Regions from separate parts of the Belnapia sp. genome, predicted to be linked through region 1. Evidence: riboswitches for the same ligand, from Rfam matches in the RefSeq annotation. Region 1 holds a riboswitch; the other holds the start of a gene.
What was found. A riboswitch is a leader RNA that binds a small molecule or an ion and turns the genes downstream of it on or off. The one in region 1 is predicted to bind glycine.
Positions count from the first base shown of each region.

Region 2: another riboswitch for glycine. It lies ahead of AC5JJ1_RS11985 (D-amino acid dehydrogenase); the one in region 1 lies ahead of gcvT (glycine cleavage system aminomethyltransferase GcvT).

Region 1 is NZ_JCACHU010000182.1:93,208-101,321, forward strand. It holds gene ispH (4-hydroxy-3-methylbut-2-enyl diphosphate reductase) at 1-808, opposite strand, end outside; gene AC5JJ1_RS28860 (hypothetical protein) at 916-1,443, shown strand; glycine riboswitch at 1,502-1,593, shown strand; glycine riboswitch at 1,597-1,692, shown strand; gene gcvT (glycine cleavage system aminomethyltransferase GcvT) at 1,739-2,845, shown strand; gene gcvH (glycine cleavage system protein GcvH) at 2,858-3,235, shown strand; gene gcvP (aminomethyl-transferring glycine dehydrogenase) at 3,232-6,129, shown strand; gene AC5JJ1_RS28880 (NUDIX hydrolase) at 6,132-6,683, shown strand; gene AC5JJ1_RS28885 (alpha/beta hydrolase family protein) at 6,734-7,672, shown strand; gene AC5JJ1_RS28890 (hypothetical protein) at 7,669-7,857, shown strand; gene AC5JJ1_RS28895 (DMT family transporter) at 7,909-8,114, shown strand, end outside.
Region 2 is NZ_JCACHU010000080.1:89-4,386, forward strand. It holds partial or broken gene AC5JJ1_RS11970 (hypothetical protein) at 1-133, shown strand, start outside; partial or broken gene AC5JJ1_RS11975 (IS6 family transposase) at 193-273, opposite strand; gene AC5JJ1_RS11980 (IS110 family RNA-guided transposase) at 581-1,651, shown strand; gene AC5JJ1_RS11985 (D-amino acid dehydrogenase) at 2,131-3,402, opposite strand; glycine riboswitch at 3,444-3,540, opposite strand; glycine riboswitch at 3,544-3,646, opposite strand.

The DNA.
Region 1 (8,114 bases):
CGGCCAGCGAGAGGTCGAGGTCGCGGCCCCGCTGCACCATCACCGCCCGCGGGCAGCCGGCGCGCTCGGCGACCTCGACGAGGCGCAGCGAGTTGGAGGAATTGGGCGCGCCTACCACCACCATCAGCTCCGCCCGGTCGGCGATCGCCTTCACCGCCGCCTGGCGGTTGGTGGTGGCGTAGCAGATGTCCTCCTTCGCCGGCGCGTGGATCCCGGGGAAGCGCTCGCGCAGCGCCGCCACGATATCCGTCGTGTCGTCGACCGAGAGGGTGGTCTGGGTGATGAAGGCCAGCGGCCGGTCCTCCGGCACCGGCGCCGTGCGGGCCTGCGCCTCGTCCTCGATCAGGGTGACGGTGCCCTCGGGCAGCTGGCCCATGGTGCCCACCACCTCCGGATGCCCGGCATGGCCGATCAGCAGGATGTGCCGGCCGCGGCTGAAATGCTGCTCCGCCTCGCGGTGCACCTTGCTGACCAGCGGGCAGGTGGCGTCGAGGTAGAAGAGCTTGCGGCGGCTGGCCTCGGCCGGGACCGATTTCGGCACGCCATGGGCGGAGAAGACGACCGGCGCATCGTCCGGCACCTCGTCCAGCTCCTCCACGAAGATGGCGCCCTGCCGCTCCAGGCTCTCGACCACGAAGCGGTTGTGGACGATCTCGTGCCGGACATAGACGGGGGCGCCGTAGCGGCGGATCGCCTCCTCCACGATTTTGATCGCGCGGTCGACGCCGGCGCAGAAGCCGCGGGGTCCGGCCAGGAGGACGTCCAGGCGGGGCAGGTTGCGCTCGGGCGCGTGGGGGTGCAGGTCCATGGTGCCTCTCGCTCGCTGGCGCTATTTGCCGTGCCGAAGGGCCGGCGGGCACAGTGGGCGGGGCGCACACTAGCGGCCCGCCGTCCGGGCTCAAGGGGGATATGGTGATGCGGTCGAGTCTTGTCCTGTTGGCGCTGCTTTTGGCCGGGTGCGGCGGCGGCATCGGCACCCAATTGCCGATCGCCTGCCCGAATCCGGGCCTGCTGGGGGAGGGGGCCGACCTCACCCGCTACCGCGCCGGCGGCCCGCAGGACCTCACCGGCCTCGACTACGATGCCCGGCTGGTCAGCATCAACGGCACCTGCAAGGCCGGGCGGGGCGAGCGCAGCATCGACGTGACGATGACGGCCGGCTTCTCGGTGGAGCGCGGCCCGGCCTCCGAGGGGCGGGCGGTCGAGCTGCCCTGGTTCGTCGCCGTGCTCGACCGGCAGACGGATGCCATCCTCAGCCGGCAGAACTTCACCGACAGGGTGGTCTTCGGCCGGAACGAGACGCGGGCCTCGGTCAGCAGCGCACCGGTCTCCATCAGCCTGCCGGTCGGGGCGAATCGGCGGGCGGGGGATTACCGGATCCTGGTCTCCTTCCAGCTCGACGAGCAGGACCTGGCGCTCAACCGCCGCCGCGGGCCGCGCTGATCGCCCGCAACGGGCCATTGCGCCCGCAGCCCCTGCGGGAGTAGACAGTCTCACCCGCAGATACCGCGCGGGAGAGAGGGGTGGCGACGCCCCCGCCGAAGGCGCAACCGGCCCCCGGAAACGCTCAGGCAGAAGGGCCGCGCGGAGAAGGGGCCTCTGGAAAGCCTGGTGCCGCAAGGCACCGGCACCGAAGGAGTAAGGCCCGGCCCAAGGCCGCCCGCCGAATCTCTCAGGTTCACCGGACAGAGGGGGGCCACGGACTTCAACTCACGCCGCAGATGCGGTCGGGGGACCCGTGGCCGAGACCGATACACTGCTCGAGACGCCGCTCGCCGGCCTGCACCGCGCCCTCGGGGGCCGGATGGTCGCCTTCGCCGGCTATGCCATGCCGGTCCAGTACCAGGCCGGGATCATGGCCGAGCACCTGCACGTCCGAAGCGCGGCCGGCCTCTTCGACGTGTCCCATATGGGCCAGGCCGAGCTGGTTGGCGACGGCGCGGCGGCGGCGCTGGAGCAGGTGACGCCCGCCGATGTGCAGGGGCTGAAGCCCGGCCGCCAGCGCTACGGCCTGCTGATGACGCCGGAGGGCGGCATCTTCGACGACTTCATGGTGGCCAATCTGGGCGACCGGCTGCTGCTGGTGGTCAATGCCAGCCGCAAGCACGATGATTTCGACCTGGTCGAATCGGTCCTGCCCGCCGGCGTCCGCCTCCACCGCCGGCCGGACCGGGCGTTGCTGGCCCTCCAGGGGCCGGGCGCCGCGCCGGCCATGGCGCCGGTCGCCCCGGCGCTCGCGGCGCTCTCCTTCATGGGCATCGCCGAGGCCGAGATCGGCGGCATCCCCGTCATCGCCAGCCGCAGCGGCTATACCGGCGAGGATGGCTGGGAGATCGGCGCCCCCGCCGAATCGGCCGAGGCGCTGGCGAAGCACCTGCTGAGCCTGCCCGGCGTGCAGCCCACCGGCCTCGGCGCCCGCGATTCGCTGCGGCTCGAGGCCGGGCTCTGCCTCTACGGCACCGATATCGACGAGACGACGAGCCCGGTCGAGGCCGCCCTCACCTGGTCCATCGGCAAGCGCCGCCGCATGGCCTGGGACTTCGCTGGCGCCGAGCGGGTGCGGGAGGAGCTGGCCAACGGCACCGCCCGGGTCCGCGTCGGCCTCCGCCCCGAGGGGCGCCAGCCGGCCCGCGGCGAGACAATGATCCATGCCCCGGGCGGCGAGACCATCGGCAGCGTCACCTCCGGCGGCTTCGGCCCCTCGCTCGAGGCGCCGATGGCGATGGGCTATGTCGCCCGCCCCCATGCCGCCGATGGCACCCCTATCGAGTTGATCGTGCGCGGCCGGCCGCTTGCGGCCCGCATCGCGCCCATGCCCTTCGTTCCCCACCGCTACGCCCGCTGAGGACACCGAGCCATGCCAGAGCTGAAATACACCCAGGACCATGAGTGGGTGCGGGCCGAGGGCGATGCCGCCACCATCGGCATCACCGACCATGCGCAGAACGCCCTTGGCGACGTGGTCTTCGTCGACCTGCCCGAGATCGGGCGCGAGGTCGCGGCCGGCGAGGCGATCGCCGTGGTCGAGAGCGTGAAGGCCGCCTCCGACGTCTATGCCCCGATCGCCGGGCGCATCGTCGAGGTGAATGCGGCGCTGACGGACGACCCCGGCCTCATCAACCGCGAGCCGACGGGCGAGGGCTGGTTCTTCAAGATCGAGCCCGCCGACCCCGCCGCCGTCGCCGCGCTGATGGATGAGAGCGCCTACGCCGCCTTCGTGGACAGCCAGGCATGAGCGCTCTTGTCGAACTGGCCGCGCTGGAGGAAGGCACGGAATTCGCCCGCCGCCATATCGGCCCGGGCCCCGAGGACATCACCGAGATGCTGCGCGTCGTCGGCGCGGCGAGCCTCGAGGAGATGGCCAGCCGCACCGTGCCGGCCGCCATCGCAGGCGCCGACCTGACTGGCCTGCCGCCGCCGGCGACGGAGGCCGAGGTCATTGCCGAGCTGCGCGGCCTCTCCGAGCGGAACAGCCGGGTGAAGTCGCTGATCGGCCTCGGCTATCACGGCACCCATGTGCCGCCGGTGATCCTGCGCAACGTGCTGGAGAACCCCGGCTGGTACACCGCCTACACGCCCTACCAGGCGGAGATCGCCCAGGGGCGGCTCGAGGCGCTGGTAAACTTCCAGACCATGGTGGCAGACCTCACCGGCCTGCCGGTCGCCAATGCCTCCCTCCTCGACGAGGGCACGGCGGCGGCCGAGGCGGTGGCGCTCGCCCATGCGGCGCATAAGGGCAAGGGCGACACGCTGCTGGTCGCCGCCGACCTGCACCCGCAGACGCTGGCAGTGGTGCGGACGCGGGCCGAGCCGGTCGGGCTCCGCGTCGTGGTCGCCCCGCCCGCCGGCATCGCCGAGGCGGCCGCGGCCGAGAAGCCCTTCGCCCTGCTGTTGAATTATCCCGGCACGACCGGCGAGGTGCGCGACCTCGCGCCCGAGATCGCCGCGGTGCAGGCCGTGGGCGGCCTCGCCATCGTCGCCGCCGACCCGCTCTCGCTCTGCCTGCTGACGCCGCCCGGCGAGATGGGCGCCGATGTCGTCATCGGCAGCACCCAGCGCTTCGGCGTGCCGCTCGGCTATGGCGGGCCGCATGCCGCCTATATGGCGGTGAAGGACCCGCTCAAGCGCTTGCTGCCCGGCCGCCTCGTCGGCGTTTCGGTTGATGCCGCGGGCAATCCGGCCATGCGCCTCGCGCTCCAGACCCGCGAGCAGCATATCCGCCGCGAGAAGGCGACCTCGAACATCTGCACCGCGCAGGTGCTGCTCGCCGTGATGGCGGGGATGTATGCCGTCTGGCACGGGCCGGAGGGACTGGCGCGCATCGCCCGCCGGGTGAACCTCCAGGCGCGGCTGCTGGCCGATGCGGCGCGGCGCGGCGGCTTTACGCTGCGGCATGCTGCCTTTTTCGACACCATCGCCATCGAGGCCGGCGACCGTGCGGATTCGTTGGTGCAGGGCGCCGTGGCGCGCGGCTTCAACCTCTGGCGCGTCGATGAGGGCTGCGTTTCCATCGCCCTCAACGAGACGGTGACGCGGGACGAGCTCGCCTCTCTCGCCGAGCTGCTCGGCGGCGGCGCGCTCGATGCGCTGCGGCCGGAGGCCAGCCTGCCGCCGGCCCTCGTTCGCCGCAGCCCCTACCTCACCGCCGAGGTCTTCCGCAGCCATCACTCCGAGCATGCGATGCTGCGCTACCTCAAGCGGCTCGAGGACAAGGACGTCGCGCTGAACCGCAGCATGATCCCGCTCGGCTCCTGCACGATGAAGCTGAATGCGACGGCGGAGATGATCCCGGTCACCTTCCCGGGCTTCGCCGACATTCACCCCTTCGCACCGGAGGATCAGGCCGAGGGCTATTTCGAGATGATCAAGCGGCTGGAGTCCTGGCTCTGCGCCATCACCGGCTTCGCCGCCGTCTCGCTGCAGCCGAATGCCGGCAGCCAGGGCGAGTATGCCGGCTTGCTCGCCATCCGCGCCTGGCACCGCGCCCAGGGCAACGCGCAGCGCGATGTCTGCCTCATCCCCTCCAGCGCCCATGGCACCAACCCGGCCTCGGCGGTGATGGCGGGGATGAAGGTCGTCGTCGTCGGCTGCGACCGCGACGGCAACGTGGACCTCAAGGACCTGGAGGCCAAGGCGGCGCAGCATGCGGAGAGGCTCGCCGCGCTGATGGTGACCTACCCCTCCACCCATGGCGTCTTCGAGGAGCAGATCCGCGAGATCTGCGCCCTGATCCATCGCCATGGCGGGCAGGTCTACATGGACGGCGCCAACATGAACGCCCAGGTCGGCCTGACCTCGCCGGCCGCCATCGGCGCCGATGTCTGCCACCTGAACCTGCACAAAACCTTCTGCATCCCGCATGGCGGCGGCGGCCCGGGCGTCGGCCCGATCGGCGTCGCGGCGCATCTTGCGCCACACCTGCCGAACCACCCCTTCCACCGCGGCGCCGGCCCGGCGACGGGCTATGGCCCCGTCTCCTCGGCGCCCTTCGGCAGCGCCGCCATCCTGCCCATCTCCTACGCCTATATCCGCATGATGGGCGCCGAGGGGCTGACGCGGGCGACTGCGGTTGCGATCCTCTCCGCCAACTACATCGCCCGCCGGCTGGAGGGGCACTTCCCCGTGCTCTACCGCGGCCTGCGCGGCATGGTGGCGCATGAGTGCATCCTCGACTGCCGCGGCTTCCAGCAGGGCGGCGGCGTGATGGTCGAGGACATCGCCAAGCGGCTGCAGGACTACGGCTACCACGCGCCGACCATGTCCTGGCCCGTCTCCGGCACGCTGATGGTGGAGCCCACCGAGAGCGAGCCGAAGGAGGAGCTGGACCGCTTCTGCGACGCCATGATCGCCATCCGCGCCGAGATCCGCGCGGTGGAGCAGGGCCGCAGCGACCGCGCCGACAACCCGCTGAAGAACGCGCCCCATACCGCCGCCGAGGTCATGGCGAGCGAGTGGACGCATCCCTACAGCCGGGAAGAGGCGGCCTTCCCGCTGCCCTTCGTCCGCGGCAACAAGTACTGGCCGCCGGTCAAGCGCGTGGACAATGTCCATGGCGACCGCAACCTGGTCTGCACCTGCGCGCCGCTCGAGGCCTATGCGGAGCGGATGCACCTCCAGGCCGCGGAGTGACGGTGCGGCCCTGGCGGCGGACGGGCAACCGCACCGTCCACCGCGACCGCTGGGTCCATCTCCGCGCCGAGGCCTGGGAGACCGGGGCCGGCGCGGTGCTCGACCCCTGGTACATGCTCGACTGGGCGGACTGGGTGAATGTCGTGGCGCTGACGCCGGATGGCCGGCTGGTGCTGGTGCGCCAGTTCCGCCCCGGCCTCGGCGGCATGACGCTGGAGCTCCCCGGCGGCATCGTGGAGCCAGGGGAAGCCGACCCGGTCGCCGCCGCCCGCCGCGAATTCACCGAGGAGACGGGCTACGACGCCCCCGCCTTCCGCCTCGTCGCCACGCTGCGGAACGACCCGGCCCATGCCGGCAACCGCGTCCACGTCGTCCTCGCCGAGGGCGCCGTCCCGGCCGGCGCCCAGCGCCTCGATCATGGCGAGGAGATCGCCGTGGAGGTCCTGCCGCTGGCCGCCGTCCTCGCCGGCCTGGCCGAGGGGGCGGTCGCCAATGCCAACCATGTCGGCGGCCTCCTGCTCGCCTTGCGGGAAAGCGGCCGGCTGGGCGCCTGAACCGTCAGCGGGACGCGGCGTTCCGCCCGGGTGACCACCCTCCGGACCCGATGCAACGCCGCCGCTTCCTCGCCCTTGCGGGCCTCGCCACCAGGCCCGCCCCCCTGGCCGCCGCGCCGGCGCCCATGATCCGCGACACCTGGACCGACCCCGCCCGCAACCGCAGCCTGCCGGTGCTGATCCGCCTGCCCGATGCGGAGGGCCCGGCCCCGGCGGTGCTGGTCTCCCACGGCCTCGGCGGCTCGCGCGAGGGGCTGGCCTATCTGGGCCAGGCCCTGGCCGAGGCCGGCTTCCTCGTCCTCCATGTCCAGCATCCGGGCACCGATGCCGGCCTGTGGCAGGGCCGGGCCGACATCTCGGCCGCCATGGCCGCCGCGGCGCTCGATGCCGGCCAGGCCTTCGCCCGGTTGCAGGACGGGATCTTCGCGCTCGGCGAGCTGACCCGCCGCCCCGGCTTGCGGGAGCGGGTGGACGCGCAGCGCCTCGCCGCCGCCGGCCATTCCTACGGCGCCTGGCTGGTGCAGCACCTGCTCGGCCAGCGCCTGCCGGGCGGCGACCATGGCCTCGCCCTGCCCGATGCGCGGCTGAAGGCCGGCATCGCCCTCTCGCCCATCCCGCCGCGCGGCCTCTCGCCCCGCTTCGCCTTCGGCCGCATCGCCCGGCCGATGCTGCACGTCACCGGCACGCTCGATTCCGGCTTCATCGACAGCGTCACGGCGGAGGACCGGGAGCTGCCCTTCCGCTCCATCAGCGGCCCGCCCCAGGCCCTGGCGGTGCTGGCCGGCGCCACCCATGCCGCCTTTGCCGATGAGCGCGCCGCCGGCCCGCGCTGGGCCGACCCGGCCTTCCATGCCCGCACGGCGGGCCTCGCCACGGCCTTCCTCCGCGCCACGCTGCTCGGCGATGCCGCCGCGCGCGCGGCGCTGCTCGCCGGCATGCCCGGGTTGCTGGCGCCGGGCGACCGCCTCACCTGCAAGGATTTCGGATGATGGCCGACCAGAAGCCGACCGGCGCTGCCGAGACGATGAACACCGCCGACCCCAATTCCAAGACGACGGCGGCCAAGGTGCAGCAGGGCGGCACCACGACCAACCCGAAGGCCAAGGTTCCCTCCGACCTCTACCCGGACCCGCCCGGCATCACCGACAGCACGCCGGGCGGACGCGACGACTGAAGCGCAACCGGCGGATGGCACGGCCTGGGGCGCCGCGGGCAGGCTGGCCCGATGCAACACGCGCCGCAGATGATCTCCCGCGACTGGGCCTTGCTGGTCGCTCTCTCCGTCCTCTGGGGCGGGTCCTTCTTCTTCGTTGGCGTGGCGGTCAGGGAATGGCCGCCGCTGCCGATCGTGCTGCTGCGCGTGGCGATCGCCGCGGCGGCGCTCTGGAGCCTGGTCGCCGCGCTGCGGCTGCCGGTGCGGCGCGACCGCGC
Region 2 (4,298 bases), on a different contig from region 1:
GTCGGCGCACGCGATGATCTATGGTCACTTCCGTCCGCGGCGGCACCTGATGCCCGCCGAGCAGTACCGCCGTTCGCGCAACAAGGCTTTCCAAATCTGGCGGCAGGAGACGTGTGCCCAGATGGCGGCGTGAGATCGCGCAAGCTCTGCCTTGCGGTCGAACGCACCCGGTCACCAAACAATGTGACAATGCCCGCGAGCGGCCAGCATCTCCTCGGCCATGCGTAGACTGAGAGGGAAGCGAAAGTAGAGCCAAACCGCTTGGCTGATCACCTCGGCCGGAAACCGGTGACCGGCATAGGGCGACTTGGCGGCAAGAGAACACTTTTCGGGCTTTTACCGATGGCTGCTCCGCCGGCCCAGCCCGGTCAACTTGACTATGAGAGTGTTGGTGTTGTCCGGCGGGTCTGACCCTCAACTTGATTGACCCGGTGTCATGGTACCGACGTGTCGGCCTGCCGGACGACGCTCGGCGATCGGGCGGGAGGTGACCTCATAGAAGCCTGAGGCCGTCCATCCCGTCACAGTCCTGCTCGCCCGCCGGATCTCCGGACCCGCACCCGATGGGAGAACCGGCAGCATGAACAAGGCCAGCCCACACGACATCATCGTCGGCATCGACACTCACAAACACACCCACGCCGCCGTGGCCGTCACCGGGCTCGGCGCCCGGGTTGGGGAGCTGACGATCCGTGTTGGCCTTGAGGGCTACCGTGAGCTCGAGGCCTGGGCCCGATCACTGGGAGCCGTCCGCGCCTTCGGCATCGAGGGCACGGGCGCGTACGGTGCTGGCCTGGCGCGCTTTCTTCGTGCGACGGGCCATACCGTTCACGAGGCCGGCCGGCCCGATCGCGGGCGGCGCCACCGGCATGGCAAAACGGACCACCTCGATGCCGAAGGCGCCGCCCGCGCCGTGCTGGGTGGGCAGGCCACGGCTTTGCCCAAGGCCGGCACAGGTAAGGTGGAGATGATCAGGCACCTCAAGGTCGCCCGTGACACCGCCGTCAAGGCGCGCACCCAGGCCATGCTGGCGCTGAAGGCCATCATGATCAGCGCTCCGGCAGCTCTGCGCGAGCAGCTCGAGGCAGTCGCCGGCCGGGTGGCGCTGGTCCGGCATCTGGCGGCATTGCGGCCGGGGCCGCTGACCACGACCACCGCTTCAGCCAAGGCCAGCCTGCGTGCCATCGCTCGCCGCTGGCTCGACCTCGACGTCGAGATCCGGTCACACGATGCCCACCTCGGCCGGCTGGCCGAGCGGTGCGCGCCGGAGATGGTCGCGGCGCATGGCATGGGGACCGCGACCGCGGCGGAGATGCTTGTCCTCGTCGGCGACGAGCCGGAGCGGATCCACTCCGAAGCTGCCTTCGCCACGCTCTGCGGCGCCTGCCCAGTGCCGGCTTCGAGCGGCAAAACCAGCAGGCATAGGTTGAACCGCGGTGGGCATCGTCAGGCCAACGCTGCCCTCCACCGCGTGGTGGTCGTGCGCATGCGCACTCACCAGCCCACCATCGACTACCTCCGGCGTCGCACGGCTGAGGGCAAGAGCAAGCGGGAGATCATTCGCTGCCTCAAGCGCTTCGTCGCACGCGAGATCTTCGGCTATCTCTGCCGTCCATCCAAAGGCGTCTGCCCAGCCCAAAACGCCGCTTGACCACTATAGGAGCATCGGTGCCTTTGGAACGCCAAGCTGTATCCACACCCTCCGGCACACCCGCCCGATCGAGGCTCATGTCGAGCAAGACGGTGCCGCTCGAAGACGGATGCACGGCCACGAGCGAGGAGACGCGTAGCACGTCCCCGGTGGTGAGCAGGAGCCCGAAGGATCCGCCGCGCACATCGAGCATGCGGTCGACGAACCATGCGGGAAGCAGAGCGGTGTCGGTAGGATCGGCAACTCGCGTCCAGGTCTGGCTCACTGTTCGTCAGCCAGCGACAGGGTTGGACAAATCGCTGGCCGCCCTGCAAACCTGTATTGCAAGTGCCTCTGGGCCTGCCCTGCCCGCATCGGTCGCGCGTTGATCCGTTGGGAATGAAGTGGCTTGCATGGCGGCCTTTCGTGTTGCGTCCGTGGTCACGGCGGGAGCCGCAGCGTGAATGACGCCACCCGGCAAGATGCCGGGTGGCGGCGGATCAGGCCGCCAGGGGCACTGCCGGGGTGGTGGCTTCGGCCCCACCCACGGCCTCGGCCACCATCTGTGCGGTAGCGGCCGAGAGCGTCCAGCCGAGATGACCGTGGCCGGTATTGTAGAACACGCCCGGCCGGCTGCCAGCGCCGATGCGCGGCAGCATGCCAGGCGTCATCGGCCGCAGCCCCGCCCAGGGCACGGTGCGGGCGGTGTTGACCTCAGGAAAGAGCTCCTCCGTCCAGCGCACCAGCGGACGGATACGGTCCATGCGGATGTCACGGTTCTCGCCGTTGAACTCAGCCGTGCCGGCTACCCGGAAGCGGTCGATGCCGAGCCGACTGCTGACGATCTTGGTGGCGTCGTCCAGCAGGCTGACCGAGGGCGCCGCCTCTCGGCTGCGCGGATCGTCGAGGTGGACGGTGATGGAATAGCCCTTCACCGGATAGACGTTGATGCGGTCGCCGAGCATGGCGGCGAAGCGACGGCTGGCGACGCCGGCGCAGATCACGACGGCATCGACCCGCAGGAGCTCGGTACCTTCGTCGCCTGTGGCCGGCCGCCACGCGACCACGATGCCGTCCCGCTCATGCCGGATCGCGGTCACGTCGGCCTCAAACAGGAAGCGGGCGCCGCGGCGCTGGCAGGCCTCGGCGAGGCCGCGCGTGTACTTATGGATGTCGCCGGTGGAGTCCGATGGGGTGAAGAAGCCGCCATAGTAGCTGCCGTGCAGCGTCGGTTCGATCCGGCGCATCTCCTCCGGCGTGACAGAATGCCGATCCAGGCCACCCTCCCGCAGCAGCACGTTGACGCGTGCGGCGGCGTCGAAGCCGGCTTGGTCTCGATAGACGTGTAAGATGCCGCGCTGCTCGACGTCGAAATCGATACCTTCCTCCTCGGCGATCGAGAACAGGTGCTTGCGCGCCTCAATGGCCAGCCTCGTGGTGGCGATCGTGTTGGCGCGGTAGTTCCGAATCTGGCCAGTGAACTCGCCTAGCCAGGAATACTTGTGAACGCTCGGCCGCGGGTTCAGCAGCAGCGGCGCATCCTGGCGCAGGATCCACTTCATGCCTTTCAGCACGGTGGCCGTGCTGTTCCAGACCTCGGCGTTGCTGGCAGACAGCTGTCCGCCGTTGGCGAACGAGGTCTCCATAGCGGCGTAGCGGTGGCGGTCGAGCACCACCACGTCATGCCCGCGTCGCAGGAGCGCGTAGGCCGTGGTGACCCCAGTGATTCCCGATCCGATGACTGCGATTGTGCTCACATCACGCTCCGACACAAAGGTTCGCAGCGAACGGTATGACGGCCGTCCCTGCCCCCATCTGTCTCGGTGCCTGAGAGCTTAGCCCGGGCTTTCCTGGCGAAAGCGGCGGGATATCCCCTTCGGCGGGCGCCACAGCGGCGCCTCTCTCCAGATCGTCCTCGCTACGCGGTCCTGGGTGCCTGAGAGTTTCCCGGGGGGTTGCTCCTTCGGCGGCCTCCAGATCCCGTAGGACCCCGAAGCTCTCTCCCGCATACCTCAGCGGACAAAGGCGATATCGTGAGCCACCTCTGCCAAGTCAACGGAATTTCTGCATCGGTCTTGCGCTCTCTTCGGCCGTCCAAACCCTGTCGCGGCGTATATACGTCGCGGCTGAAAACTTCCCCGAGCAACCCAGCAGGCACGGACTCGGGCGACAAACCGCCGCTTTCCGATCAACAAGGACATAAAGCCGCCGTCAGTGGCGGCACCACAGCGATACCCCAATCGACTGAGCTAAGTCAGTCACATGCGATAAGAGCCGCTGGCCATCTCACACCGCTACCTCGACCAAGTTGCGGATCGAGAAGCCTGGGGGAATCCCGGCTGAGCTTACCTCAACGAGCCGCGCTACTCCTGGCCTTGCGGCTGGCGTCTCAGCGGCACTGCGCGCAAGTCAGCAAACCGCGTCGCTCTCGTGCCGGCGAGACAAGATAGCCGCAGCGGATGCAGTTGGTGCAGGTGTCATCCGCCGCGAAGGGATCGGCAAAAGCCCGCTTGGTCGACCTTGGCGTGCCCTCTGGGCGCTCCGGCTTGATGGTACGCGGCTTGTGGCTGCTTCTAGTCGGGACATCGGCGGCAGCCTCGACAGGTTGGATCGGCGGCAGCAGCGGGTCCCAGCCGGGCATAAAATGCCCAACCGGTGGGGTGGGTTT